2 regions of the Nonomuraea sp. LPB2021202275-12-8 genome follow, and region 2 is predicted to be linked to the other one. Evidence: riboswitches for the same ligand, from Rfam matches in the RefSeq annotation. Region 2 holds a riboswitch; the other holds the start of a gene.
What was found. A riboswitch is a leader RNA that binds a small molecule or an ion and turns the genes downstream of it on or off. The one in region 2 is predicted to bind glycine.

Region 1 (14,592 bases), on a different contig from region 2:
CGCCCGCCCCCCGCACCAGCTCCTCCAGCTGCGCCAGGCCAGGTTGCGGGGTGTAGTCGGTGCCGCCCCCCTCGGCCTCCCGCAGCACCCCGACCAGCCTGCGCATCTCGGCGAGCGCCTCACGCCCGGTCTTGGAGATGTTGCGCACCGCCAGCCGCGCCTGCTCGGGATCGCCGTCGATGGCATAGCCGGCGCCGTCGGCCTGCACCACCATCACGCTCACATTGTGCGCCACCACGTCGTGCAGCTCCCTGGCGATCCTGGCGCGCTCGGCGGCGGCCGCCATCCTGGCCTGCTGGTCGCGCTCGAGCTCGGCGCGCTCGGCCCGCTCCTCCAGGCTCTCCAGATAGCGCCTGCGCGTGTTGGCATAAAGGCCCGCCAGCCAGACCGTCACCACGAAGATCGAACCGCTGAAGAACATCCCGAACGTGGGCGTGTCCCACTGCACCAGCGCCAGGAACACCCCGAGCTCGGCCACCAGCACGGCGGTCAACGCCCAGCGGAACGAGCAACGATGGGCCACCGCCCACAGCGCCACCAGCACCGCCAGATTGGCGGGCACCACATCGACCTGCGCCACCCACTGCCCGAAACTGATCGCTGAGACGAGCGCGAACGCGATCAGCGGCCGCCCCCGCCACAGCAGCGGCAACAGCAGCAGCACGCTCAGCCCCAGGTAGCGCGGCACATCCAGCGGCGGGCCTGCCGGCGCACCGGTCACGTGTGGGACGATCGGCAACAGGCACAGCAGAGCCAGAGGAGTCACCCGCAGGGCGTCCATCAGCTTTCCGTGGCGCGTGGACCACGCGCGTACCCTGCCGAACACATCCACACGATACGTATCGACGGGCAGCGTTCGGGTCAGCCTTGAGGTGGAAGTTTCGCGTACGACCCTGGTCTTACACGGGTCTTACGGGTCTTACGGCAATCTTGTTCTCGGGAGCGCCCTCTGGGGGGCGAGTAAAGGGAGATCGTGATGGCGGATCATGATCGCGATGGCGGGTCGCGCGGCGGAGAAGGTGCGCCGGGCGACCCGATTCGCGAGGAGGGCGCCACGGAGGCGTCCCGCACCGCGTTCGACGACACGCAGACCTTACAGAGCCCTCCGTCACCGGACCCCGCCCACGACGTCCCGCCACCGGACCTCCCACCGAGGGACACCACCTCCCGGGACGTTCCCCCGGGTGACGCCTCCCCGGAAGACGTCCCTCCAAGGGACGCCACCTCTCAGGACACTCCTCCCAGCGGCGATCCTTCGAGGGATCTCCCCGCAGGGGATGACGCCACAGGCGTTCCGCCCCGCGACCTCCCTCCGCGTGACATCCCCGCGGGCGATGCTCCCTCAGGCGCTCCGCCCCACGACGTTCCCCCGTACGACACCCGTACGGCGCACGCGTCGCCGGCCCCTGCGGAGAGTGGGCGCACGGCGGGAGGCCCGACCTACATAGCGCCGGGTTCGGTCCATGGTGCTGCGGGGGCGGGTCATGGTGGGCCGGGTTCGGACCATGGTGCTGAAGGTGCGGCTCCTGGTGGGCCGGGATCCGCACATGGTGGGCCGGGACCGGCACATGGTGCTGCGGGCGCGGCTCCAGGCTGGGTGGGACCACGGCCGTCAGGCTCGGGGTCCTTCCGGGACTTCGTCCGTCAGAAGCCGGCCCAGATCATCGGCGCGGGCCTGATCGGCCTCATCATCGGCGGCCTGCTGGGCGGCGGTGCGGTGATGCTGATCGGAGGCTTCACCGCTCGTGCCCACTACGGCAACTGGGAGCAGTCCGGCTGGGAACGTCATCGCGGCCTCCCCGGCTACCCCGTCCCCGTCCCCGGCTACCCCGTCCCCGGCTATCAGGAGTGCCGCCCGGCCCCCGGCGGCACCTACTGCCATTTCCAGGGCCCGTACCCCTATCCGGTGCCCCCGCCCAGTACCCGGCCCTCGATCTCGCCCCCCAAGCCGATGCCCACCATCAGCCCGTTCCCCACCCGCACGGGTTAGGTTCCGGCCTAAGTGGCATGATGCTGGCAGTCGAAACCGGGGGAAAGCATGCCTGAGCGCAACATAAATCCACATGACCATGCCGCGGGCGTCGAGCCCGGTGACCGCGACGTGGTCACCGGGACACGTGACACCGCCATGGCCGAACGGGCGCGTGACATGGTGGCGCTCGTGCCGAACGAGCGCGGTCTCGCGGCCCTGTCGACCGTGGCAGGCGTCCGTCCCATCCGCTACGACGTCACCGCGTCCCTGCCCGAGGAGGCGGCCGAGGCCGAGGTCATGGTCGTCCCCTCACGACCGGTGGATCGCCTGCTGGCCCTCATCGACGAGCTCCCGTCACTGCGCCTGGTCCAGACCCTCAGCGCCGGCACCGACCAGTGGACCGGCCGCCTGCCCGACCGCGTCGCCCTGTCCAACGCCCGGGGCGCGCACGGGATCGCGGTGGCGGAGTGGGCGGCCGCCGCCCTGCTGGCCTTCTACCGCGGCATCCCGGCCTACGCCGCCGACCAGGAGACGGGCCGCTGGAAGCCCCGCGCGACCGAAAGCCTGTCGGGCAAGAAGGTGCTCATCCTCGGCGCGGGCGACCTCGGCACCCTGCTCCGCGCCCGCCTGGAGCCCTTCGGCGCCCACGTCACCATGGTCGCCCGCCACGCCCGCCAGGACATCCGCGCCATGGACGACCTCCCGAGCCTGCTGCCCGAGCACGACGTCGTGGCCCTCATGGTTCCCCTCACCGACGCCACCCACCACCTGGCCGGCAAGGACTTCCTGAGCAGGATGCGAGACGGCGCGATCCTCATCAACGCGGCCCGCGGCCCCGTCGTCGACACCATGGCCCTGCTCGCCGAGACCCAATCAGGCCGACTGCGCGCCATCCTCGACGTCACCGAGCCCGAGCCCCTGCCGGCGGACAACCCGCTGTGGCGTTCGCCGGGCGTCCTGATCACCCCGCACGTGGCAGGTGACGTCCCCGAGGCCGACGACCGCGCCTGGCAGGTGGCGGCCACCCAGATCGGCCAGTTCGCATCGGGCAAGCGCCCGGACAATCTGGTTTCCTGAGCCGGCCGGTCTCCACGACCTTCGCATCAACGACTGCCTGAACTATCGCGATGCTCGCCTACCAAATGTAGGGCCGGTGGGATTCGAACCCACACTAACAGCCACCTAAAGACTGCGCCTCTGCCATTGGGCTACGACCCCTTCGTCTTTCCCTTGCCTGCGAAATTCGCTGTTTGGGAATGACAGTTGGGGCAGAGGAAGCGCAAATTCTCCATTCGATTGTCGAGCCAATCGCCGTTGATATGGTCGACATGGAGAGTTAGCGACTTGCCCTGCCACGTGCCGTCAATCTTACAGGCTGCGCACGCGTACGAAAGCCCGGCATCACGCAGGGCGCGCCGGAGCGCCGGAGCCTTCTCCCGTATCGAACCCGGCGGGCGGAGGATGAGAATGTCCTGGTAGGGCCGGAGTGCGGGGGAGCGTCTGCCCTTGCCGTGCGCACGCCCCACGAAGTGTGAGGTGTCGATGCCGAAGTGTTTCAGGCGGCGGCTGATGTGGGCGTGGCTCCCGCCGGTCCATCGGATCCCCAGATAGCGCAGCACGTCGGCGACACTGCGCGAACCGGACGCGGCCTCGGCGAGCAGCTCCTGGCTGTACTTCTGGTAAGCGGCCATGACGCAAGGTTAGAAAGGCCCGCTGACAGTTAGCGCTGCCCCGCCAATTCGGCCAACGGCCCCGCTACGGGGACATTTCTCCATTCCGAAATGTTTCCGACCCTTGGAATGAGGAGCCGAGAGCCCTGGGGCCCTCACAGGAGGGCCCCAGCCGGGCTCAGGACAGGCCGAGCTTCTTCTTCAGGCTCGCCACGTGTCCGGTGGCCTTCACGTTGTAGAGGGCCTGCTCGATCTTGCCGTCGGCGTCGATGACGAAGGTGGAGCGGATGACGCCCACGACTTCCTTGCCGTAGAGCTTCTTGGTGCCGTAGGCGCCGTACGCCTTGTGGATTTCCAGCTCGGGATCCGACAGCAGCGGGAACGTCAGCGAGTCGTGTTCGGCGAACTTGGCGAGCTTGGCGGGCTTGTCCTTCGACACGCCGAGGACGGCGAAGCCTTCGGCGGTGAGCCGGCCGAGGTTGTCGCGGAAGTCGCACGCCTGCTTGGTGCAGCCGGGAGTCATCGCGGCGGGGTAGAAATAGAGGATCACCCGCTTGCCGTGGTAGGCGTCGAGGGAGACCTCGCCGCCGTCGGCGGTGGGCAGGGTGAAATCGGGTGCGGCGTCGCCGGGGGCCAGCTTGGTGTCGGTCATGGGTCCTCCTGGGTTTTTCCAGGAAAACCTACCTGGCCGCCCGCCGTGCCGTACGGTGCGCCGACCTGACAGACTGATCACGACGGAGGCGGGCAGAGCCCGCTTGACGACGCGGGGACGACCAGGAGCGCGGTCGAGAGGAGAGCCATGGCTGACACCGATCCCGACGAGCTGGAGCGGCGGATCGCGCGGACGCGAGCGGAGTTGGCGCAGACGGTCGACGCCATCGCCGACCGGGTGAGCCCCAAGCGCGTGGCCGAGCGCACGGTGGCCGATGTGAAGTCCAGGGCCGGCAGTCTGGCGATCTCGGTGGGCGACGCCCTGGGGATGACGTCGCGGCCGGTGGAGTTCGGCGACGACCCGGAGCGGTTGTGGGACGAGGAGCCGCCCAACCTGGCGCCGGTGCTGATCGGTGTGGGCGCGGTGCTGGTGATCGGCGCCGCCATCGCGCTGTGGCGCCGTCGCCGCCGTTAGAGGCACGTCCCGCGTTCGTTGTGGTACGTCCCTCGCTCGTGGTGCGACGCCGCCGTTGGAGGCACGTCGTCACGCGTTCGTGGTGCGAGGCCCGCTAGAGGAACGTCTTGCCTTCGCCTCTGTAGGTGGGGACGGATTCGGTGAGGGTGTCGCCCTCGACGAGGTGGAGGGTGTCGAAGCGCTCGCACATCTCGCCCGCTTTGGCGTGCCTGAACCAGACCCGGTCTCCCACGCGGAGATCCTCGGCGGGCTGGCCGAGCAGGGGGGTCTGCACTTCGCCCGCGCCCTCGTCGGGGGTGTAGCGCAGGCCGGCGGGCAGGTAGGGCTGCGGGAGCCGGCTGGGGCCGGGGGCGCCGGAGGCGAGGTAGCCGCCGCCGAGGACGGTGACCGTGGTGGGGGAGGGGCGGCGGACCACCGGGAGGGCGAACAGGGCGGCGGGCCGGCCGGTGAAGCGGCTGTAGAAGTCGAACAGGCGCGGGTGGAAGAGTCCTGATCCGGCGGCGACCTCGGTGATGGCCTTCTCGCGCACGGTGCGTTCGATGGAGCCGGTGCCGCCGCCGTTGACGAATTCCAGGTCGGCGAACTGGCGGACGGCGTTGACGATGCGGCCGCGTCGGAGGATGAGCTCTCTGGCCGACAGGTTCTGCATGAACCTGATCAGGCGGGCGTAGGCGGCGCCTGTCTGGGGGGCGTCGCCGACTCCGGCGATCTGCGCTTCGTAGGCCATCAGGCCGGTGACGCGGTAGCCGGGGCGCTTGGCGATGTCGGCGGCCAGGTCGGCGGCCTGTTCGGCGTCGCGGATGGGGGAGCGGAGTGCTCCCGCCCGGAATTTCCCGTTGAAGGCTACAAATCCGGCGTCGATGTCGATAGATATCCGGATCTCGTGGCGGGGGTGAACTCCGGCCAGGGCGTGGTCCATGAACGCCAGCTGATCGGCGGAGTCCACCGACAGCGTGATGCGCCCGGCGGCCTCCGCGCTGCCCGCGAGCTCGGCCAGGGCGTGGCGGTCGGCGGTCGGATAGGCCACCAGGATGTCGCCGAACCCCTGCTCCACCAGCCAGAGCGCCTCCGGCAGGGTGAAGGCCATCAGGCCCGCGAACCCGTCCATGGCCAGCACGCGTTCCAGCAGCGGGCGTGACCGGATCGACTTGGTCGCCACCCGGATCGGCTTGCCGCCGGCGCGCCGTACCAGGGCGGCGGCGTTGGCGTGGAAAGCCTCCAGGTCGAGGATCGCGAATGGGGGCTCGAGCGCGGCGGTCGCCCTGTCGTAACGCTGGCGGTCGTCCATACCGGCAGCGTAACCGCATATCGGGCAAATGAATATGAGGCGGATTCACATTGATCGGATGGCCCGTAATGATCGAGCAAACGGGCGGCGAGGGTGCGGTCGAGCGGCCGCCGGACCCGTGTACCTGTGGTCGTTGTGATGACCACGCTCCAGCAGATACTGCCCGGTGCGGCCGTCGCCGCACAGGACTCCCCGCTCCGCAGATCCAAGCGGGCCCTCAGGCCGGCACGCACTCCGGCGGGGGTGTTCGTCGCGTCGGTGCTGACCGCCGCGCTCGGGCTGACCACCGCGGAGGTCGTGTCGGCGCTGCTGGGCAGCCCGCTCGGCTGGGTGCCGGTCGACCAGGCTCTCGCGTTCGCGTCGAAGTCCTCCTGGAGCGAGCTGGCGCCTGTCGCGCTGGCCGTCGCGGGGGCGGGCGCCGCCCTGCTGCTGCTCGCCCTGGTGCCGGGCCGTTCCCGGCTGGTGCCGGTGGAGACGAGCGACCCGCTGATCGTCGTCGGGATCACCCGCGCCGGGCTCCGCCGTACGCTGCGGGCCGTCGCTCAGCAGGTGGACGGGGTGGAGAAGGCGAAGGTACGGCTGCGCAGGCGAAGGATCGAGGTCACCGTGGTGACCGGGCCGGAGAGCTCGGGCGCGATGCTCAGGCAGGTCGGCACCGCGGTGGGCGATCGGCTGGCCGGGGTGGGGACGCTCGCGACCGGCGAGGTGGTCGTGCGGCTGCGCAGGAAAGGGGCGTGATGAGGCAGTATGCGGGCAACCGCGTCGGCCTGGCCGTGGTCGGCACGGTGCTGCTGGGCGCCGGCGGTTACGCCTGGCTACGCGGCAAGGACAAGCTGGATGGGCTGCCGCCACGGGCCAAGGTCCTGCCGGAGCGCGCCGCCATCGCCGTCGCCGAGCAGCCCTGGGCGCTGTGGCTGGTGGCGCTGGCCATGCTGGTGCTCGCCCTGGTCACGCTCCGGTGGCTGCTGCTCAGCCTCGGCTGGGGCCGGTTCGGCGCCCGCTCGGGCACCGGCACGGCCATGCTCTGCGTCGGGCTGAAGGACGTCGAGGGGCTGGCCAGGGCGACGGTGCGGGTCGTCGGCGAGGCCGCATGCCTGCGCATCAGCCTGACCTGCCCGTCCACGGTGGACGTGGGGGCGGTGGCGGCCAAGCTGGACCGTGAGATCGTCAGCCGCATCCGGCGCGAGGTCCGCGACGACGACCTGGGCGCCGTCGTCCGCATCCACGTCCGCCGCTGATCAGCACTCGATCACGTTGACGGCCAGCCCGCCGCGTGAGGTCTCCTTGTACTTGTCGAGCATGTCGCGGCCGGTGTCGCGCATCGTCTTGATGGCCTTGTCCAGCGAGACGTGGTGGCGGCCGTCGCCGCGCAGGGCGATGCGGGCGGCGGTGATGGCCTTGATGGAGGCGACCGCGTTGCGCTCGATGCACGGAATCTGGACCAGGCCGCCGATCGGGTCGCAGGTCAGGCCCAGGTTGTGCTCGATGCCGATCTCGGCGGCGTTCTCCACCTGCTCCGGCGTGCCGCCGAGGACCTCGGTGAGACCGGCGGAGGCCATCGAGCAGGCCGAGCCGACCTCGCCCTGACAGCCGACCTCGGCGCCGGAGATGGAGGCGTTCTCCTTGAACAGCACGCCGATGGCGGCCGCCGTGAGGAAGAAGCGCACCACGCCGTCGTCGTCGGCGTTGGGGGTGAAGCGGGAGTAGTAGGTCAGGACGGCGGGGATGATCCCGGCGGCGCCGTTGGTGGGAGCGGTGACGATGCGCCCGCCCGCGGCGTTCTCCTCGTTGACCGCCAGGGCGAACAGCGAGACCCAGTCCATCGCCTGCAGCGGGTCCTTCTCGGCGGACTCCGTCTGGAGGCGGCGGTGCAGGGGATTGGCGCGACGCTTGACCTTGAGGCCGCCGGGCAGGACGCCCTCCTTGGCGATGCCCCGCCGGACGCACTCCGACATGACCTGCCACAGGTTGAGGATGGCGGCGCGGATCTCGTCCTCGGTGCGGCCGAACGCCTTCTCGTTCTCCAGCATCAGGGCGGAGATCGACAGACCGGTGTTCGAGCAGTGCTTGAGCAGCTCTTCCGCGGAGGTGAAGGGGTAGGGCAGGACCGTGTCGTCCGGCTTGATGCGGTCGGCGCCGGTAGCCGTCTCGTCGACGACGAAGCCCCCGCCGACCGAGAAGTAGACCTTCTCGCGCAGCGGCTCGCCGTCGTCGGAGGAAGCGGTGAAGCGCATGCCGTTCGGGTGCTCGGGCAGCGAGATCTTCCGTTCGAAGACCAGGTCCTGGCCGACGACGAAGGGGATCTCACGGGTGCCGTACAGCTTGACCGTGCCGGACTCGCGCATGGCGGCCAGCCGCTCGTCGATGCTGTCGACGTCCACCAGCTCGGGCTTCTCGCCCGACAGGCCGAGCAGCACGGCCTTGTCGCTGCCGTGGCCCTTGCCGGTCAGGCCGAGCGAGCCGTACAGGATCACCTCGACGCGCGCCGTACGGTCGAGCAGGCCGTCGTCGTGCAGGCTGCGCGCGAACTTGTGCGCGGCGGCCATCGGACCGCCTGTGTGGGAGCTGGACGGGCCGATGCCGATCTTGAACAGGTCGAAGACGCTGATCGCCATTGATGCGCCTTTCAGCAGGGCCGGGGCCCGTTGCCGGGCCCCGACGGTCGGATCAGGACTCGCCTGAGGTGAGCGCCGAATACTCCTCGGCCGAAAGCAGGTCCTCCGCGTCGCCTTCCACGCGAACCCGGAACATCCAGCCCTCGCCGTAAGGGTCGCTGTTGGCCAGCGACGGGTCGTCCACCACGGTCTGGTTGACCTCCACCACCTCGCCGCCGACAGGGGTGTAGATCTCGCTCACCGACTTGGTCGACTCGACCTCGCCGATGGAGTCCCCTGACTCAACGGTCGAGCCGACCTCGGGAAGCTGCACGTAGACGACGTCACCCAGGGCCTCGGCGGCGAAGGCCGTGATCCCGACGGTGGCGATGAGGCCGTCCTCGAGACCGGCCACCCACTCGTGCTCCTTGGTGTAGCTCAGGTCCTCAGGGATGTTGCTCACTTGTTCCTCCTGTAGAAGGGCAGCTCAACCAGGTCCATGGGTTCATGGCTGCCCCGAATGTCCACGGCCAGACCTTCATTGACCCCGGTGTCCACGTAGGCCATCGCGATGGGCTTCCCCAGAGTCTGGGAAGGCGCACCACTGGTGACCTCGCCGACGACGGCACCGTCCTTGGTGACCGGGTAACCGTGGCGCGGCACCCGGCGGCCGCGTGCGACCAGGCCGACGAGCCGGCGCGGCGGCGGGGTGTCCTTTACCGCCTCGAGCGCCGACCTGCCGACGAAGTCGCCCGGCTTGTCGAATTTCACCACTCTGCCCAGGCCCGCGTCGAACGGGGTCAGCTCGACGCCGAGCTCGTTGCCGTACAACGGCATGCCGGCCTCCAGCCTGAGCGTGTCGCGGCTCGACAGCCCGGCGGGCTTGAGCTCGTACGGCTCGCCCGCCGCCATCAGCGCGTCCCAGAGCGGCACGGCGTCCTGGTTGGCCACGAAGAGCTCGAAGCCGTCCTCGCCGGTGTAACCGGTGCGGGCGATGAGCGCCTGCCGCCCGTCGACCTGGGCGGGCAGCCCGGCGTAGTACTTGAGCCCGGCCAGGTCCGCGTCGGTGAGCGTGGCGAGGATCTCCTGCGCGCGCGGGCCCTGCACGGCGATCAGCGAGTACTGGTCCGAGCGATCCTCGACCACCACGTCGTACGACTTAGCCCGAGTTTTCAGCTCAGTGCCGACGATTTCGTAGTTTGAGGCGTTGGCCACCACCATGAACTCCTCGTCCCCGAGCCGGTAGACGATGAGGTCGTCCAGCACCCCGCCGCGCTCGTTGACGATCATGGTGTAGCGGGCCCGGCCGACCGCCAGCGCCGACAGGTGGCCCACCAGCGCGTGGTCCAGCGCCTCGGCAGCCTGCGGCCCGGTCAGGAAGATCTCGCCCATGTGCGAGAGGTCGAACAGCCCGGCCGCGTGGCGGACCGCGTTGTGCTCGGCGGATTCGCTGCCGTAGCGCAGCGGCATGAGCCAGCCGGCGAAGTCGGTCAGCGTGGCGCCCAGCGCCTCGTGTACGTCTTTCAACGGTGTCGGTCGGGACATGTGTCGCACCTCAGGACAGGATCGGATGCCGGGATCCTCCCCCTCTGTCGTCGGTGCCTGAGAGCTTCGCCCGGGGATTTACCGGACTTTCACCTTCGGCGAGGCCCATCGGGCCTGCTTTCCAGAGGACACCTCGTCCGTGCGGTCCTTTGCCTTGAGAGGTTCGCGGGGAGGGCTTGCTCCTTCAGGGACCCCGACCGGCTGTCAGGGCGCTCTCCCGCACGGTTTCGACGGTGATGTCCGCAAGCCTAGTGGCGTCATGGGGGTGTTGTCGCGCCCCGGTACGCCGAGCGCGGCGTCCGTCCCCATGCCGCGGGCGTACGGTCCCGAGGGGCCGGGTCAGCAGGCCGCCACGAGGGCCTCGAAGAGGGCGCAGTCGGTGGCCGCCTCCGGATGCCATTGGACGGCCATCGTGAAGGGGTGGGAGTCCAGCTCCAACGCCTCGATCGTGCCGTCGCCGGCCGTGGCGGCCACCCGCAGGCCCGGGGCCAGGCGGTCGACGGCCTGGTGGTGGTAGTGGGGCACCTCCACCGGATCCTCGCCGAGGGCCTTGGCGACCCGGCTGCCGGGGACGGGGTGGACCGGGAGGTGGCCGAACTCGCCGGGTGCGGGGGAGTGGCCGGCGTGCCCGACCACGTCCGGCAGGTGCTGGTGCAGGCTGCCGCCGAGGGCGACGTTCAGCACCTGCAGGCCCCGGCAGACGCCCAGGTAGGGGAGCCCGGCCGTGAGGGCCGCCTCAAGGACCGCGAACTCCGCCTCATCGCGAAATTTCCGGATGTAGCCGGTCCGCTCGTGCGGCTGCTCGCCGTACCTGCCGGGATCGATGTCGCCCCCGCCCGCCAGGATCAGCCCGTCCAGCCGTCCCGTCAGCGCGGCCGGCTCGCCGGCCGGCGGCAGCAGCACGGGCTGGCCGCCCGCCCGCACCACCTGCTCCACGTAGGTGTACGGAAGCAGCGCGACGGTCATGTCCCAGACCGTGAACCGCGCCGGCTCGACGTAGGACGTGATGCCGATCACCGGCCGCCTCATCGTCGTCTCCTCATAGCGGTGTCACGTAGGCGCCGGAGATCCCGCCGTCCACCAGGAACTGCGACGCGGTGATGAACGACGCGTCGTCGCTGGCCAGGAAGGCGACGGCGGCCGCGATCTCCGACGCCTCGGCGAAGCGGCCGACCGGCACGTGCACCAGCCGGCGCTGGGCGCGTTCGGGGTCCTTGGCGAACAGCTCCCGCAGCAGCGGCGTGTTGACCGGCCCGGGGCACAGGGCGTTGACCCGGATGCCCTCGCGGGCGAACTGGACGCCCAGCTCCCGCGACATCGCCAGCACCCCGCCCTTGGAGGCGGTGTAGGAGATCTGCGAGGTCGCCGATCCCATGACCGCCACGAAGGAGGCGGTGTTGATGATGGAGCCCTTGCCCTGGCGGCGCATGTGGCCGATGGCGTGCTTGCAGCAGAGGTAGACGCTGGTGAGGTTCACCTCCTGGACGCGCCGCCAGGCGTCGATGCCGGTCTCCAGGATCGAGTCGTCGTCCGGCGGGGAGATGCCCGCGTTGTTGAAGGCGATGTCCACGCTGCCGTAGCTGTCGAGCGCCGTGGCGTACATCCGCTCGACGTCGTCCTCGCTGGTCACGTCCGCCCTGACGAACAGGCCGCCGACCTCGGCCGCGGCCTTGGTGCCCGATTCCTCGTCGATGTCCACGCAGACGACCTTCGCGCCCTCCTGGGCGAACCGGTGCGCGGTGGCCAGGCCGATGCCGCTGCCCGCGCCGGTGATGACGGCGACGCGGTCCTGCAAACGCTGCATATGTTTCACTCCGATGAGATGAAGACGTTCTTGGTCTCGGTGAACGCCGACAGGGCGTCGGGCCCGAGCTCGCGGCCGAGCCCCGACTGCTTGAAGCCGCCGAACGGGGTCCAGTAGCGGACGGACGAGTTGGAGTTCACCGAGAGCGCGCCCGCTTCGACGGCTCTGGCCACGCGCAGCGCCCGGCCGATGTCGCGGGTCCAGATGGAGCCGCTCAGGCCGTAGCGGGTGTCGTTGGCGATGCGCACCGCCTCCGCCTCGTCGGCGAACGGCACCACCGACACGACCGGGCCGAAGATCTCCTCGGTGAACGCCCGGTCCGTGACCGACGAGGTCAGCACCGTCGGCGGGAACCAGTACCCCTTGCCCTGCGGGCAGGCGCCCTGGAGGTAGGGGGCTTCGTCGACGAAGCCGCGGACCCGGTCCAGGTGCTCGGCGCTGATCAGCGGGCCCATCTCGGTGCCGGGGTCGAGGGGGTCTCCGACGCGGATGCCGCGCACCGCCTCCGACAGCCGCTGGAGGAACTCGTCGTAGGCGCCGGCCTGCACGAGGATGCGGGATCGGGCGCAGCAGTCCTGGCCGGAGTTGTCGAAGACGGCATAGGGGGCGGCTTTCGCCGCCTTTTCCAGGTCTGAGTCCGCAAAGATGATATTTGCGGACTTGCCGCCTAGTTCGAGGGTGACCCGCTTGACCTGGGCGGCGGCCTTGGCCGCGATCTCCTTGCCCACCTCGGTCGAGCCGGTGAACACGATCTTCGCCACGTCCGGATGCTCGACCAGGCGGGCTCCCGCGACCTCCCCTGCTCCAGGCAGCACCTGGAACACCCCCTCGGGGAGGCCCGCCGCCAGGGCCAGCTCGGCCAGCCTCAGCGCGGTCAGCGGGGTCCATTCGGCGGGCTTGACGATCACCGTGTTGCCCGCCGCGAGCGCCGGTGCGACGCCCCACGACATGATCAGCATCGGGAAGTTCCACGGCACGATGACGCCGACGACGCCCAGCGGCTCCTGGAAGGTCACGTCCACGCCGCCGGGCACCGGGATCTGCTTGCCGTGGTTGCGTTCCGGGGCTCCGGCGTAGAAGTGCAGGACGTCGCGGACGGCGCCCGCCTCCCAGCGGGCGTTGCCGATCGGGTGACCGGCGTTGGCGACCTCCAGCAGGGCCAGCTCCTCGCCGTGGCCGTCCACCAGGTCGGCGAAGCGGCGCAGCAGGCGCGCCCGGTCTCCCGGAGCCACCTCGCGCCAGGCCGCCTGTGCCTTCCTGGCACGCTCCACGGCCCGGTCCACCTCGCCGACGCCGGCGAACTCGACGTCGGCGACGACCTCTTCCGTGGCCGGATTGATGATCTTCATTGCCTGTCCGTTCACATCCGCTCGAAGCCGCGGAACAGCTCCCAGTCCGTCACCGCCGCGTCGAAGGCCTCCAGCTCGACCCGGGCGTTGTTGGCGTAGTGCGCCACCACCTCGTCGCCGAACGTCTCGCGGGCCAGCTTCGACCCCTCGAACAGCGCGAGCGCGTCCCGCAGCGTGTGCGGCACGGTCTCGGCGCCCGAGGCGTAGGCGTTGCCCTCGAACGCCTCCTCCAGCTCCAGCTCGCCGTCGATGCCGTGCAGTCCGGCCGCGATCAGCGCCGCCACCGCGAGGTAGGGGTTCACGTCGCCGCCCGGCACCCGGTTCTCGACTCGCAGCGAGGGGCCGTGGCCGACCAGGCGCAGCGAGCAGGTGCGGTTGTCCACGCCCCACTTGACGGCCGTGGGCGCGAAGCTGCCGGGCACGAAGCGCTTGTAGGAGTTGATGTTGGGCGCGTACATGAGGGTGAACTCGCGCATGGCGGCGAGCTGACCGGCCACGAACCTGCTGCCGAGCTCGGACATGCCGTGCGGGCCGTCGCCCGCCATGACCAGGTCGCCGCCCGTGCCGCGCAGCGAGATGTGGATGTGGCAGGAGTTGCCCTCGCGGTGGTTGGGCTTGGCCATGAAGGTGATCGACCTGCCCTCCTGGGCGGCGATCTCCTTGGCGCCGTTCTTGTAGACGGAGTGGTTGTCGCAGGTCCTCAGCGCCTCGTCGAAGCGGAAGGCGATCTCGTGCTGCCCCAGGTTGCACTCGCCCTTGGCGGACTCGACGTAGAGCCCGGCGCCTTCCATCTCGCGCCTGATCCGGCGCAGCAGCGGCTCGATGCGCGCCGTGCCGAGGAGTGAGTAGTCGACGTTGTAGAGGTTGGCGGGCGACATGTCGCGATAGGCGCGTTTCCACGCCTCCTCGTAGCTGTCCTCGTAGACGATGAACTCCAGCTCGGTGCCCACGTACGCGCGCAGCCCGCGCTCCTCCAGCCGGGCGAGCTGGCGGCGCAGGATCTGCCGGGGCGAGGCGGCCACCTCCGCGCCGCCCTCCCACGCCAGGTCGGCCATCAGCATGGCGGTGCCCTCCTGCCAGGGCACCCGGCGCAGCGTCGGCAGGTCCGGCTTCATCACGAAGTCCCCGTACCCCCGATCCCAGGACGACATCGCGTAGCCGCCGACCGTGTTCATGTCCACGTCGACCGCGAGCAGGTAGTTGCACCCCTCGGACCCGTGGTGCAGCACCTCGTCCAGGAAGTA
Region 2 (14,592 bases):
GCGCCGACCTGGTGGGCTTCCGCGGCGTGCGCGCCCCCGACGGCGAGCTCGCCGCCAGGGCCGACCTGTACGTGCACGACGGCGTCGCCCAGATCGAGGACGTCTACACCACCACCCGCCACCGGGGCAGGGGCCACGCCCGCACGCTCATGCGGTCGCTGCTGGCCGAGGCGGCCGGCAGCGAGCCGATCTTCCTGGTCGCCGACGCCGCGGACTGGCCCAGGGAGTTCTACGGCAGGCTCGGCTTCGCCGAGGTCGGCCGCACCCACTCCTTCCTGAGGGTGTGACGGCCGCAGCGCTCATCGCTGGGGGCCTGGTTTGGCCGGATGCGGCCCCGCTGTGCTGGGAGTTCACGCAGTAGGGTCTGCTGCGTGAGTGAAACTTCCGCCGAGGACCGAATCTGGACGGTTCCCAACCTGCTGAGCTTCCTGCGCCTCCTAGGCGTGCCCGTGTTCCTCTGGCTTGTTCTAGGCCCGAAGGCGGACGGGTGGGCCATCGCCGTCCTGGCGGTCGCGGGGTTCACCGACTGGCTCGACGGCAAGATCGCCCGGGCGTTCAACCAGATCAGCAGGCTAGGGCGGATCATCGACCCGGCGGCCGACAAGCTCTACGTCTTCGCCACGATCGTGGCGCTGCTGGTGCGGGACGTCATCCCGTGGTGGCTGGCGGCGGCCGTCCTGGGCCGGGAGCTCTTTGTCGCTTGTTTCATCCCTGTACTCCGCAAACACGGCTATAAGGCACTTCAGGTGCATTTCCTGGGCAAAGCCGCCATGTTCAACCTCATGTACGCCTTCCCGCTGCTCTTCCTTGCCTCCCACTCTGGGTGGTATGCCGATATAGCCCGAATTGTCGGGTGGGCGTTCGCGCTCTGGGGCACGGGCCTGTACTGGTGGGCAGGCATGTTGTATGTGATACAGGTGCGCCAGCTCACAACCGCGACCACAAAGGAGTGATCGGGTGAAGGCGGTCGTCATGGCGGGCGGTGAGGGCACTCGGCTGCGTCCGATGACGGCCAACCAACCCAAACCCCTGCTCCCCGTGGTCAACCGTCCGATCATGGAGCACGTGTTACGCCTGCTCAAGCGGCATGGGATCACCGAGACCGTGGTGACGGTCCAGTTCCTGGCCGCGCTGGTGCGCAACTACTTCGGCGACGGCGACGAGCTGGGCATGCGCCTGCAGTACGCCACCGAGGACATTCCGCTGGGCACGGCCGGCAGCGTGAAGAACGCCGCGGCCCGGCTGAGCGACGATCGTTTCCTGGTCATCTCCGGCGACGCCCTCACGGATATCGACTTATCGGACATGGTCCGGTTTCATCGCGAAAATTCGGCTCTTGTCACCATTGGTCTGAAGCGGGTGCCTAACCCGCTGGAATTCGGCATCATCATCGTCGACGACCTCGGCCGGGTGCAGCGCTTCCTGGAGAAGCCCACCTGGGGCCAGGTCTTCTCCGACACCGTCAACACCGGCATCTACGTCATGGAGCCCGAGGTCCTCGGCGACGTGGCCACCGGCGAGCCCGTCGACTGGGCGGCCGACGTCTTCCCCAGGCTCCTCGAACGCGGCGCCCCCATCTACGGCTACGTGGCCGACGGCTACTGGGAGGACGTCGGCACCCACGAGAGCTACCTCAAGGCCCAGGCCGACGTCCTGTCCGGCAAGGTCAAGCTGGACATCGGCGGCTTCGAGCTGTCCCCCGGCGTGTGGGTGGCCGGATCCGCCTCCGTCGAGCCGGACGCGGTGCTCAAGGGCCCGCTGTTCATCGGCGAGTACGCCAAGGTCGAGGCGGGCGCCGAACTGCGCGAGTTCACCGTCCTGGGCAACAACGCCGTGGTCCGCGAGGGCGCCTTCCTGCACCGCGCGGTCATTCACAACAACGTCTACCTCGGCCCCGGCACCCACCTGCGCGGCTGCGTGATCGGCAAGAGCACCGACGTGATGAGCGGCGCCCGCATCGAGGAGAACGCCGTCATCGGCGACGAGTGCGTCATCGAGGCCGAGGCGTACGTCTCCAGCGGGGTGCGGGTCTACCCGTTCAAGACCATCGAGGCGGGCGCCGTCGTCAACACCAGCGTCATCTGGGAGTCGCGCGGCCAGCGCAGCCTGTTCGGCCGGAGGGGCGTCAGCGGCCTGGTCAACGTCGAGATCACCCCGGAGCTGTGCGTACGGCTGGCCAGCGCGTACGCCACCACCCTGCGCAAGGGCGAGCACGTCATCACCTCCCGCGACTCCTCCCTGGCCGCCAGGGCGCTGAAGCGGGCCGTGATCAGCGCGCTCACCGCCAGCGCGATCAACGTGCTCGACCTGGAGGCCGCGCCGCTGCCGGTGGCCCGCTTCCACGCCTCGCGGGGGACCGCGGCGGGCGGCATCACGCTGCGCACCACGGCGGGGGACCCGCAGAGCGTCGACATCGTCATCATGGACGACCGCGGCGCCGACTTGTCTCCCGCCGCCCAGCGCAAGCTGGAGCGCGTCTTCTCGCGCCAGGAGTTCCGCCGCGCCTTCCCCGGCGAGATCGCCGAGCTCACCTACCCCGCCAGAGCCGTCGAGGACTACTCCCACGAGCTGCTGCGCCGGGTGGACATGACCGGCGTGAGAGACATGAAGGTGGTGGTCGACTGCGCCGGCGGCACCTCCTCGCTGGTCCTGCCCCGGCTGCTCGGCCGCGCCGGCATCGAGGTGCTCACCGTGAACGCCGTCCTCGACGACCTGTCGCCCACCGAGACGATCGCCGAGCGCCGCCGTGATCTGCAGCGCCTGTCGGAGCTGGTCAGCTCCTCGCGCGCGGCGTTCGGAGTCCGCTTCGACCCGGTCGGTGAGCGCATCGCCCTGGTGGACGAGATGGGCCAGCTCATCAGCGAGGAACGCGCCCTGCTCGTGGTGCTCGACCTGGTGGCGGCCGAGCGCCGCAGCGGCCAGGTGGCGCTGCCCGTGACCACCACCAGGGTCGCCGAGCAGGTCTGCCGCTTCCACGGCGTGCAGGTGCAGTGGACCTCCACCGCGGTCGACGCCCTCACCTCCGCCGCCGCGGGCGCCGGCATGATCTTCGCGGGCGACGGCCGGGGCGGGTTCGTGGTGCCCGAGTTCAGCCCCGCGCTCGACGGGCTGGCCGCGTTCATGCGCCTGCTGGGGCTGGTGGCCCGCACCCGGCTGTCCCTCAGCCAGATCGACGCCAGGATCCCCGAGGCCAAGCTGCTCAAGCGGGCGATCCCGACGCAGTGGGCGGCCAAGGGGGCGGTGATGCGCTCGGTCATCGAGGCGGCCGAGTCAGCCTCGGAGGGCTACCGCATCGACACCACGGACGGGGTGCGGGTGGTCGGCGACGACGGGAGCTGGGTGCTCATCCTGCCCGCCGCCACCGAGCCCGTCACCGACCTGTGGGCCGAGGCGGCCGACGTCGACACCGCTGCGGTCCTCCTGGAGCGGTGGGCCAGGGTGGTGGAGCAGGCCACCATGTGATCGCCCGGATCCGCGGTCGCGGTCGGAGGACGGCGATTTGTCGGATGGAGGGCAAGATCGTAATGTTAGAAAGGCGCGGCGGCATGGACCTTCAGGCAGGGGCGGCGGTAACTTTGTCAGCGTCCGAACCTGTCGTCCAGCGCCCCGCCTTGACCTTTGCCGCTGATCAGCGTAAGTTGCGGCATTCGCAAACTTGAGAGCGAAGCGAGGCGCGCCCCGAGCACCGTTGCCGCGTCTTCGCGGTAGGAGGCCGAGCCGATCGATGCCGAGCGTCTACTGCACGCAGTGCGGGCATGCCAACCCCGAGGATGCCCGTTTCTGTTCCCGCTGTGGGTCACCATTGGCCAGACCGGAGGTCTCAGGGGACACCACGTCGACGATCTCCGTCGCGGGAATAGAGGCGTACGAGGCAGAGACCGGTGACATGCTGCTGGCCGAGCGGGCGCTGGTCGAACAGCTCCCGCCGGGCACGGCCTTGCTAACCGTGACCAGGGGGCCCAACCAGGGCAGCCGTTTCCGGCTCGACAAGGAGCTCACCACCACCGGGCGCCATCCGGAGAGCGACATCTTCCTCGACGACATCACCGTCTCGCGCAGGCATGTCGAGTTCTATCGCAAGCGCGGTGGCCAGTTCTCCGTGCGCGACGTGGGCAGCCTCAACGGCACCTACGTCAACAGGGAGCGCATCGAGGAGGTCCCGCTGCATTCGGGCGACGAGGTGCAGATCGGCAAGTTCCGGCTCCTGTTCCTGATGCGGACACCCACCGGCGCATGAGCTCGCAGGCGGCACGCTCGCACATGAGCATCGGGGAGGTGCTCGCCCTCCTGCAGGGCGAGTTCCCCGACGTCACCGTCTCCAAGATCCGCTTCCTTGAGGGCGAGGGGCTCATCGAGCCCGAGCGCACGCCGTCCGGCTTCCGCAAGTTCACCCACCTGCACGTCCAGCAGCTCCGCTACATCCTCACCGAGCAGCGCGACCACTACCTGCCGCTGAGGGTGATCAAGGACAAGATGGCGGAGAGCTTCGCCCGTCCCCGCGCCGTGCAGGACAAGCAGGAGGTGCGGCTCAGCCGTGCCGAGCTGCTCGAGGCGGCCGGGCTCGACGAGGAGACCCTCACCGAGCTGGAGGACTACGGCCTGCTCGCGCCGACGGCCAGGCGCTACGACGATGACGCGCTCAAGGTGGCGCGCAGCGTCGGCGCGCTGGCCCGCTTCGGGCTGCACGCCCGCCACCTGCGGGCCGTCAAGGCGGCCGCCGAGCGGGAGGCGGGCCTGGTCGAGCAGACGGTGGCGCCCATCCTGAAACGGCGGGCGCCCGGCGCGATCGGCGAGGCCGACGAGGTCGCCAGAGAGCTGTCCGCTCTGCTGCTCGACCTGCACGCGGCTCTGCTGCGCACGGGCGTGCGCAGTGTTCTCGGGCGATGAGCGGCCCGAGGGACATTCAGGGCCCCCCGGGTGTTACGTTGAATTGCAGAAGCGGACCAGCTATGAGCTGTGCCGGGTCGCCGGCCAGTCGAATATGGAGCAGCCCGTGTTGCAGATGGAGGTCGTGGGTGTTCGCGTAGAAATGCCCACAAATCAGCCGATCGTCTTGCTCAAGGAGGCACACGGGGAACGGTTCCTGCCCATCTGGATCGGCATGACCGAAGCGACGGCCATCGCCCTGGCCCAGGCGGAGGAGCCGCCGCCGAGGCCCCTGACGCACGACCTGTTCAGAGACGTGCTGAGCGCACTGGGCGTGGGGCTGCGCGCCGTCAACATCGTCGCGCTGCGCGACGGCATCTTCTTCGCCGACCTGGTCTTCTCCAACGGCGTCGAGGTGAGTGCCAGGCCCTCGGACTCCATCGCGCTCGCGTTGCGCACCGGGGCCCGCATCTTCGCCAGCGAGGAGGTCGTCCAGGAGGCCGGAGTGATCATCCCCGACGACCAGGAGGACGAGGTGGAGAAGTTCAGGGAGTTCCTTGACACGATCTCTCCCGAAGACTTTGGCAGGGCGGGGTAGGTATTTCAGTGCATTTACGCTTCACGACGCGCCGAGCCGGATCGTTGACTGAGCATGGTCACGGTCCTACGGTGCAAGTGAAACCCGTGGTCGCCTTTTTACGAACCCCCAGATCAGGCCACGGGATGAGAGAAAGCCGGAGGTCCGCGTGGCGGTCAGCAGCGGCGAGGGAAAGACGGCCGGCCAGGAAGATCCGGTGCGGCGTGAGAGCGCGCGGCAGCGTGCCGGAGAGCAGGGTCTGCTCTTCGACGAGCAGCCTGCGAAGCTGCCGGACGACATCGGATACCGTGGCCCGACGGCGTGCGCGGCGGCCGGCATCACCTACAGGCAGCTTGACTACTGGGCACGCACCGGCCTGGTCGAGCCCACGATAAGAGCAGCGCAAGGATCGGGCTCCCAACGCCTCTACAGTTTCCGCGACATCCTGGTGCTCAAGGTCGTCAAGCGGCTGCTGGACACCGGGGTCTCCCTTCAGCAGATCCGCACGGCCGTGCAGCATCTCCGTGATCGCGGGGTCGCCGACCTCGCGCAGATCACGCTGATGAGCGACGGCGTGAGCGTTTACGAGTGCACCTCGGCGGACGAAGTGATAGACCTCCTCCAGGGTGGCCAGGGCGTGTTCGGCATCGCGCTCGGCCGGGTCTGGCGCGAGGTCGAGGGATCCCTCGCGGAGCTGCCGGGGGAACGGGCGGCGGTCGCGGACACCGTCCCGGCCGATCACCCCGCTGACGAGCTGGCCCAGCGGCGTCGCGCGCGCCGCATTGGGTAGTAATCTAGGACATGCTGACGACCCCGTGCGGGAGAGTCCCCGGCAGGCCCGGGGCGCCGAAGGAGCAACCCTCCCCGGAATCTCTCAGGCATCCTGTACCGCTCGGGTGAGGCAACTCTGGAAAGCAGGTGCGCCCGCCAGGCGCACCTCACCGACGGTGCAAGCCCCTCGGGGTGAAGCTCTCAGGTCGCGAGACAGCGCGCGGTGACAGAGGGGGAGATCCGGCATTCGCCCGCGCCCTGCGCCGGTCTCCATAGCCTCGGGAGGCATCTCCATGACCGACCTGTCACCACCCCCGTTCTCGACCCGGCACATCGGGCCGTCCCAGAGCGAGCAGCAGCGCATGCTCGAAACCGTGGGCTTCGAGTCCGTGGCGGATCTGGTGGCCGTGGCCGTCCCGGAGGCGATCAGGGCCAAGGACCGCCTGAAACTGCCCGCCGCCGCGAGCGAGGTCGAGGCCATCGCCGAGCTGCGCGCCCTGGCCGACCGCAACCAGGTGCTCACCTCCATGATCGGCCTGGGCTACCACGACACCGTCACGCCCGCGGTCATCCGCCGCAACCTGCTGGAGAACCCGGGCTGGTACACCGCCTACACGCCGTACCAGCCGGAGATCTCCCAGGGCCGGCTGGAGGCGCTGCTCAACTTCCAGACCGTGGTGTCCGACCTCACAGGCCTGCCCGTCGCGGGCGCCTCGCTGCTCGACGAGAGCACCGCCGCGGCCGAGGCGATGACGCTGGCCCGGCGGGCCGGTAAGAGCAAGAGCGCGGTGTTCGTGGTCGACGCCGACACGCTGCCGCAGACGAAGGCGGTGCTGGCCACCCGCGCCGAACCGCTCGGCATCACGCTCGTGGAGAGCGACCTGGCCGGCGAACTGCCCGAGTGCTTCGGCGTGCTCGTACAGTATCCGGGCGCCTCCGGCGGGCTGCGCGACTTCCGCGCCGTCGCCGAGCGGGCGCACGCGGCCGGCGCGCTCGTCGTGGCCGCCGCCGACCTGCTCGCGCTCACGCTGGTCGCCGCCCCCGGCGAGCTCGGTGCCGACATCGCCATCGGCTCCTCGCAGCGGTTCGGCGTGCCGTTCGGCTTCGGCGGCCCGCACGCCGCCTACATGTCCGTACGTGAGGGCCTGCAGCGGCAGATGCCCGGCCGTCTGGTGGGCGTGTCCGTCGACGTCGACGGAGACCCGGCCTACCGCCTCGCCCTGCAGACCCGCGAGCAGCACATCCGCCGCGAGAAGGCCACCAGCAACATCTGCACCGCCCAGGTCCTGCTGGCCGTGATCGCCGGCATGTACGCCGTCTACCACGGGCCCGAGGGGCTGCGCCGCATCGCCGCACGCGTGCACCGGCACGCCGCGGCCCTGGCCGAGGGCCTGCGCCAGGGCGGCGTGGAGGTCGTCCACCAGGAGTTCTTCGACACGGTCCTGGCCCGCGTGCCCGGCAGGGCGGCCGAGATCGTCGCCGCCGCCGCCGAGCGGGGCGTCAACGTCTGGCAGGCCGACGCCGACCATGTCTCCGTCGCCTGCGACGAGAAGACCGGCGCGGCCGAGCTGGCCGCCGTGTGGGGCGCCTTCGGCGTCGCCGAGGTCGCTCTCGACGACCCGCGCGTGCACGACGCGCTGCCCGCCTCGCTGGCGCGCGAGTCGGCCTACCTGACCCACCCGGTCTTCCACAGCCACCACTCCGAGACGGCGATGCTGCGCTACCTGCGCAAGCTCCAGGACAAGGACATCGCGCTCGACCGGTCGATGATCCCGCTCGGCTCCTGCACGATGAAGCTGAACGCGACCACCGAGATGGAGCCCATCACCTGGCCGGAGTTCGCCGCCATCCACCCCTACGCCCCCGAGGCGCAGGCGGCCGGCTACGTCGAGCTCATCGAGACGCTGGAAGGCTGGCTCGCCGAGGTCACCGGCTACGACGCGGTCTCCATCCAGCCGAACGCGGGCTCGCAGGGCGAGTTCGCCGGGCTGCTCGCCATCCGCGCCTACCACCGCGACCGCGGTGACAGCGAGCGCGACGTCTGCCTCATCCCGTCCTCGGCACACGGCACCAACGCCGCCAGCGCCGTCATGGCCGGCATGCGGGTCGTGGTCGTGGCCTGCGACTCCGACGGCAACGTGGACCTCTCCGACCTCGACGCCAAGATCGCCAAGCACCGTGACCGGCTGGCCGCCATCATGGTGACCTACCCCTCCACGCACGGCGTCTACGAGGAGACCGTCACCGAGGTCTGCGCCAAGGTGCACGACGCCGGCGGCCAGGTGTACGTCGACGGGGCCAACCTCAACGCGCTGGTCGGGCTGGCCAAGCCGGGCGAGTTCGGCGCCGACGTGTCCCACCTGAACCTGCACAAGACGTTCTGCATCCCGCACGGCGGCGGCGGGCCCGGCGTCGGCCCCGTCGCGGTCCGCGCCCACCTCGCCGCCTACCTGCCGGGCCACCCGCTGCGCGACGGCACGCCGGTCGGTCCCGTCTCGGCCGCCCCGTACGGCTCGGCCGGGATCCTGCCGATCTCCTGGGCGTACATCAGGATGATGGGCGCCGACGGCCTCACCGCGGCCACCGAGCAGGCCATCCTGTCGGCCAACTACCTGGCGCGCCGCCTGGCCCCGCACTACCCCGTCCTCTACACCGGGCGGGGCGGGCTCGTCGCCCACGAGTGCATCGTCGACCTGCGGCAGATCACCAAGGAGACCGGCGTCACCGTCGACGACGTGGCCAAGCGGCTCATCGACTACGGTTTCCACGCGCCGACCATGTCGTTCCCGGTCGCGGGCACGCTCATGATCGAGCCGACGGAGAGCGAGGACCTGGCCGAGCTGGACCGGTTCGCCGATGCGATGATCGCCATTCGTGGCGAGATCGCGAAGGTGGGCTCCGGCGACTACGACCAGACGGACAACCCGCTGCGTAACGCCCCCCACACCGCGGAGGCGCTCACCGCGGACGAGTGGTCCCACCCGTACTCGCGCACCGAGGCCGGCTACCCGGTGCCCTCGCTGCGCGACGGCAAGTACTGGGTGCCGGTGCGCCGCATCGACCAGGCGTACGGCGACCGCAACCTGGTGTGCTCCTGCCCGCCGCTGGAGGCGTACGAGGACTGACCCGCGACCGGGGCCCGGCCCCCGTGCGTGTCGTCGCGCGAGGGGGCTGGGTCTCCAACGTGCGGGCGCGGACCCATGAGGTGCGCTGCGCGCGGCCCCCGCCGGGCGGGGGCCACGCGCGTTTCCGAATCCACCACGAACGCCATCAGTACCGGCCAAAGGTGACCCTGTCATTCCTACGGGCGCAAGTGAGCAGACATGATCGCCAGAAGTCGTTAGGCTCGGGGCGATCGTCGCCGAAGGAGCTCTCTTGACGTCCTCAGAGCTGGAGACCCCGCCCCTCGACACCGCCCGCCGCCTGGCCGAAGACGGTGACCTCGACGGCGCGGCCACCATACTCGCCAAGGTGGCCTCCGCACCGGGCGGTCCCGACGTGGCACAGGCCGCCGTCGGCCTCGCAGTCGTCCTCGACCAGCGCGGCGACGTCGAGGGCGCCCGCGCCGCCGCCAGGACCGCGCTGGCCACCGGCCACCCCGAGTTCGCCGCGCAGGCGGCCTGCCACCTGGCGCAGGGCTTCGAGCGCGAAGGCCGTTACGGCCAGGCCAGGGCCGCGTGGCAGGCCGTGCTGGGGGTCGGCACACCCGCCTACGTCCCCCTCGCCCACCTCGCGCTCGCCAGGCTCGCCACCGAGACCGGAGACTACGACGAGGCCGAGGCCGCGCTCCGCGCCGCCATCGACGCCGGCCACCTGATGGACGCCCAGCAGGGAGGCGGCAGGGACGCCGACGGCGGCCCCCTCCGGGACGGCGGCCAGGGTGGCCAGGGTGGCCAGGGCGGCACGGGTGGCACGGGTGGCACGGGTGGCACGGGCGCAGCCGCGGACGGCCGGATCGGCAGGGCCGCGGATGGAGGAACGGGACAGCCGATCGGCGGCGGCGCGGCAGGGCCTGCGGACGGCGGGCACGAGGGCGCGGACCTCCGCGTGCACGCCACTCAGCAGCTCGCCGACTTGCTGATGGAGCGCGGTGAGCCGGGGGAGGCGGCGGAGGTGCTGCTGGACGCGCTCGAGGACGCCTCGGGTGACCACGCCGCCCGGCTGCGCGTCCAACTCGGCATCGCGCACCTGGAGCTGGCCTGCGCGGAGTTCGCCGGCGCGGTGGAGGACGGCGGCGAGCCGCAGACCAGCGCCCTCGCCATCGAACTGCTGGCCCGCACCCTCCCGCTGCGAGGCCGCGCCGACGACGCCGACCACGTGTGGGCGTACGGCCTGGACCACGAGGACGAGACGCTCGCGTCAGAGGTGCGCCTGCGCTACGGCCGGGGCGCCTGACCCCAGGCGAGCGCGCGCGGGCGAGCGCCTCACCGGTCCTGCCGGAGTCTGTCGCTGTGTCTGTCGCTGTGTCTGTCGCGGTGTCCCGGGGCGTGGGTGGCATGACGGTGAGCGAGCGGAGAGCCGGCCGGCGTGGCCGGAGAGGAAGGGTACGTGGAATTCGTCGTGGTCGAGTGGCGGGACGGCGCGCTGATGCACGACCCGAGCGCCTATCTGGACAAGCTGCCCGAGCTGGGCCCGCGACTGCCCGCCGGTGCGGAGGCGTTCGCCCGCGACCCGGACCACTACGACTTCTTCGGTCCCCGGTGCGTCAAGGATCTCGACTTCGGCGGCCTGTCCCTGACCGGCGGTCCGCTTGACCTGGAACTGCGTCTCGAACCGAACCCGTGGAAGCACTCCGAACGGCTCGTCATCCGCTATGCCAGGGTGGCGAGCGTGCGGGTCGACGCGGACGGCATGCGGGGAGCGCCTGACGGCGGCGCGGGCTGACGCCACGGCCAGCCGGTGGCGCGCTGTGCTACGGGCGGCGCATGATGGCCGTGGCGGCCGCCACATTGATCACGATGATGGAGACCCAGGCGATCATCAGGCCCACCACGCCGGCGGTGCCCGCCGCGACCGCCGTCAACGGGATGCCGATGCCCATCGAGCCCAGCGCGATGGGGATCATGGCGTTGCCGCTGCTCTTCTGCTTGGGGGGCACGGCGCCGCGCATCTGGAGCTCGGCGTGGACCCGGGCGGCGATGGTGGCGTCAAGGCGCTCGACCAGAGAGTCGACCAGGGCGGACTCATACTCGGGGCCGAGGTCGCGGCGGGCGGCCAAGGTGGCCTGCAGGTCCTCGCGCAAGGGACTCGTGTCTGGCATACGGGTAATCCTCCATGCTCGCGGGCACGCCGTCATCCCACCTGAGGGCCATCTTCGACTCATCCCCAGGTACGGTGCTGCCATGGAGATCATGACTCCTCGGGGGGCCGCGCGGGTCGAGGTCGACGAGGTGGAGCGGGCCCGGCTGCTGCTGGTGCTCACCCACGGGTCCGCCGGGGGAGTGGACGCGCCCGATCTCGTGGCGGTGCGGGACGCGGCGCTCGGCGTGGGCGCGAGCGTGGCCAGGGTGACGCAGGCGTTCAGGGTGGCCGGGGCGCGGGCGCCGGGGGTGGCGGCCAGGCAGGACGAGGCGTGGCTGGTCGTGGTGGACCAGTTGCGCGCGCGGTGGCCGGATGTGCCGCTGGTGCAGGGTGGGCGGAGCAACGGGGCGCGGGTCGCCTGCCGGACGGCCGGGACGGTGGGCGCGGTGTCCGTGGTGGCGCTCGCCTTCCCGCTGCATCCGCCGGGCAAGCCGGAACGTTCCAGGGCGGAGGAGCTGCGCGGCGCCGGCGTGGACGTGCTGGTGGTCAGCGGGGACAGGGACCCGTTCGGGATTCCCGATCCGGCGGACGCCGCGCGGTTGGTGGTGCTGCCGGGGGAGGGGCACGACCTGAAAAAGAACCCCGCCCGGGTGGGCGAGGTGGTGGCCGACTGGCTGACGCGCTACAGGAAGTAGCGGGGGCTCGCCGTCCCGTGGAAGGTGGCGGCGCGTGACGCCACCGACGCACGCGGGGGTGCGTGATCGGCCCCGCTGCCGGCTATGGCCGCCGATCGTGTGTCAGGCCGCGCCGACCAGGGGGTCGGGGCGGTGCGGGGCGATGGCGGTGCCGCCGGGCAGGAGCTCCCCGGTGTCCTCGAACAGGACTACGCCGTTGCACAGCAGGCTCCACCCCTGCTCGGGGTGGCAGGCCAGGGTGCGTGCGGCCTCGCGGTCGGGCGCCTCGGCAGACGGACAGACCGGGTCGTGCGGGCACATCGGCGTGCCTCCGATATCTCGTGGGTGCTCCCGGAAGAGGGGTGGGAGCGGCTCGGGTTCAGTTTCAGCAAGTGTGCGGTGTATGTCACACGTTCCGACATAGCCCGTTAGGACTGTTAGAGGAGGATGCCCCGAGCGTGTGACCTTCGACACAGCGTGCCTTATGCAGGATAACGGTCCAAGCTCGACACGCACACTACGTTTCCAAGCCTCGGAGCAAAGCTTCGAGTCCTCGCTCGAAGTCGGCGTCGGCCCGCTCGTCGCGCCGGGTCCACTCGTCGACCTCCGGGTCGGCCCATCCCGACTGCTGCACCTCGACCGCGACGCTGCCGAAGACGAACGCCCGCAGCGACCGCACGGCGTCGCGCGCGTCCGGCAGGCCCGCGTCCGCGAGCTGCTCGATCTGCTCGCCGATGGCCAGGGCGGTGCCGCCCTTGGGCGGTTTGGTCAGGGCGAGCGCGAGCACGCCGGGATGCTCGCGCAGCACCTCCCGGCTGGCCCGGCACCAGGCCCTGGCCGTCTCCTGCCAGGTGGCCGCCTGCTCCACGCGGACGGCGGTGACGTGCTCGGCCAGGGCGTCCATCAGCGCCTCCTTGCCCCTGGGCAGGTGGTGGTAGATGGCCATGGCCTCCACTTGGAGGGCGTCGCCGAGCCTGCGCATCGTCAGCCGGCGCAGGCCCTGGCTGTCGGCGATGTGCAGCGCGGCCTCGATGATGCGCTCGCGGGAGAGGGGGACGGGTGGTCGCTTGGCGGGCATGGTGATCATCTTACTATGTAAAGGCGCCGGGACCGGATAACTCGCGCGGATCCGGTTACTGGGCGTGGCGCGTCTCGGCGTACCCTTGTCGCTGGTAAGAGCCGACAGCTTGAAGGGCAGAGTCGATGGCGTTTTTCCGTCCGCGGGTGAGCCGCGAGGCCGAGGTCCGCTTCCACGCGGATCTGGAGATCTCCAAGAGCATCCCCGAGCTGCTGGACAAGGCGCGGCAGGCAGAGCGGACCCTGCGGGACCTGCGGGCCGCCGACGCGGACGAGGTGGAGCTGCTGGCCGCGGGGCAGGCGTTCGACAGGGCGCTGACCGAGGCGTTGCGCGCGGCGGAGGCGGGGCAGCGGGCCACGTTCGGCGTGAAGGCCTATGACGACCGCATCGCCCGCCGCAAGGCGAAGGCCACCCCCAAGGGCGCCATGTGGACCGCCGAGGTGGATCGGCTGCGCACGCTGCGCGAGGACAACCGGCTGTGGGGCATCCCGCGCGTGCCGCGGCCGCTGCCCGCCGCCCGGTGAGCGCGCTCAGCCGAGCGCGAGTTTGACCTGGGCGGCCTCCGGGCTGCCCAGGGCTTCGAAGAGGGTGAGAGCCTCCCGCCAGGCCGCGCCCGCCGCCGTGGCGTGGCCGGCCGTCTGATGGACCTCGCCGAGCGTGCGCAGGACCCGGGCGGCCTGCGCGCGCACTCCCAGTTCCCCGGCGAGGCAGGCCGCCTCCTCCAGCCACCGCACCGCCTGCCCGTAGCCGTAGGCGTTCGGCTGCGCGCGTCCCTGGTCGTGCTGGGTATGCTCCTGCCCGCGCAGGTGGTCGCGGTCGCACTCGTGTGCGGCCCGGCCGAGCGCGTGCAGGGCTCTGATCTGGATCCGCCGCGACGGTATGGCCTGCCCGATCTCCAGGGCGTCCAGCAGCGCCCTGATGGCGTCGTCGTGTGCTCCCAGGCGGGTGCGGACCTCGCCGAGCCCCAGCAGGCCCATCGCCTGGCCGGTCGCGTCGCCGATGTCGCTGGCCGTGGTCAGCACCTGGCCGAAGGCGGCTTCGGCGGCCTCCAGGCGGCCCTGGCGGAGCTGGAGGGTGCCGAGCCAGAAGAGGGCCTGGGCGCCGTTCCTGGGGGAGCCGCTGCGCTCGCTGATGGCCAGCGCCTCGCCGAGGTAGGCGTGCGCGTTGGGGAAGTCGCCCGACTCCAGGTGGATCTGGCCGATGTTGCGCAGGCAGTACGCCTCCCCGCCGTGGTCCCCGGCCTCCCGCAGCCCGTCCAGAGCCTCGTTCAGGCGGCGCAGCGCCAGGTCAGAATTGCCCAGATACTGGTCCAGCGCGGCGGCGTAGGACAGGGCCAGGGCGTGGCCGTGACGGTGCCCGAGCTCGCCGAACAGTCGCAGCGACCG

Region 1: another riboswitch for glycine. It lies ahead of gcvT (glycine cleavage system aminomethyltransferase GcvT); the one in region 2 lies ahead of gcvP (aminomethyl-transferring glycine dehydrogenase).

The regions. Positions count from the first base shown of each region.
Region 1 covers NZ_JBAHWD010000009.1:107,534-122,125, reverse strand. Annotated here, with positions in the region: gene V5E28_RS19250 (sensor histidine kinase) at 1-826, opposite strand, end outside; gene V5E28_RS19245 (hypothetical protein) at 1,598-1,990, shown strand; gene V5E28_RS19240 (2-hydroxyacid dehydrogenase) at 2,039-3,049, shown strand; tRNA gene V5E28_RS19235 (tRNA-Leu) at 3,118-3,190, opposite strand; gene V5E28_RS19230 (HNH endonuclease signature motif containing protein) at 3,181-3,663, opposite strand; gene bcp (thioredoxin-dependent thiol peroxidase) at 3,821-4,294, opposite strand; gene V5E28_RS19220 (DUF3618 domain-containing protein) at 4,442-4,768, shown strand; gene V5E28_RS19215 (amino acid deaminase/aldolase) at 4,863-6,056, opposite strand; gene V5E28_RS19210 (DUF6286 domain-containing protein) at 6,195-6,794, shown strand; gene V5E28_RS19205 (hypothetical protein) at 6,791-7,294, shown strand; gene V5E28_RS19200 (L-serine ammonia-lyase) at 7,295-8,671, opposite strand; gene gcvH (glycine cleavage system protein GcvH) at 8,724-9,113, opposite strand; gene gcvT (glycine cleavage system aminomethyltransferase GcvT) at 9,110-10,195, opposite strand; glycine riboswitch at 10,230-10,327, opposite strand; glycine riboswitch at 10,328-10,425, opposite strand; gene V5E28_RS19185 (gamma-glutamyl-gamma-aminobutyrate hydrolase family protein) at 10,535-11,224, opposite strand; gene V5E28_RS19180 (3-oxoacyl-ACP reductase) at 11,235-11,999, opposite strand; gene V5E28_RS19175 (aldehyde dehydrogenase family protein) at 12,005-13,348, opposite strand; gene V5E28_RS19170 (glutamine synthetase family protein) at 13,360-14,592, opposite strand, start outside.
Region 2 covers NZ_JBAHWD010000005.1:51,159-65,750, forward strand. Annotated here, with positions in the region: gene V5E28_RS11135 (GNAT family N-acetyltransferase) at 1-287, shown strand, start outside; gene V5E28_RS11140 (CDP-alcohol phosphatidyltransferase family protein) at 372-953, shown strand; gene V5E28_RS11145 (mannose-1-phosphate guanyltransferase) at 958-3,462, shown strand; gene V5E28_RS11150 (FHA domain-containing protein) at 3,725-4,237, shown strand; gene ftsR (transcriptional regulator FtsR) at 4,261-4,887, shown strand; gene V5E28_RS11160 (bifunctional nuclease family protein) at 4,994-5,464, shown strand; gene V5E28_RS11165 (MerR family transcriptional regulator) at 5,613-6,233, shown strand; glycine riboswitch at 6,252-6,344, shown strand; gene gcvP (aminomethyl-transferring glycine dehydrogenase) at 6,508-9,339, shown strand; gene V5E28_RS11175 (tetratricopeptide repeat protein) at 9,590-10,609, shown strand; gene V5E28_RS11180 (hypothetical protein) at 10,763-11,098, shown strand; gene V5E28_RS11185 (hypothetical protein) at 11,127-11,474, opposite strand; gene V5E28_RS11190 (alpha/beta hydrolase family protein) at 11,557-12,150, shown strand; gene V5E28_RS11195 (DUF5999 family protein) at 12,253-12,450, opposite strand; gene V5E28_RS11200 (TetR/AcrR family transcriptional regulator C-terminal domain-containing protein) at 12,647-13,207, opposite strand; gene V5E28_RS11205 (hypothetical protein) at 13,333-13,731, shown strand; gene V5E28_RS11210 (AfsR/SARP family transcriptional regulator) at 13,738-14,592, opposite strand, start outside.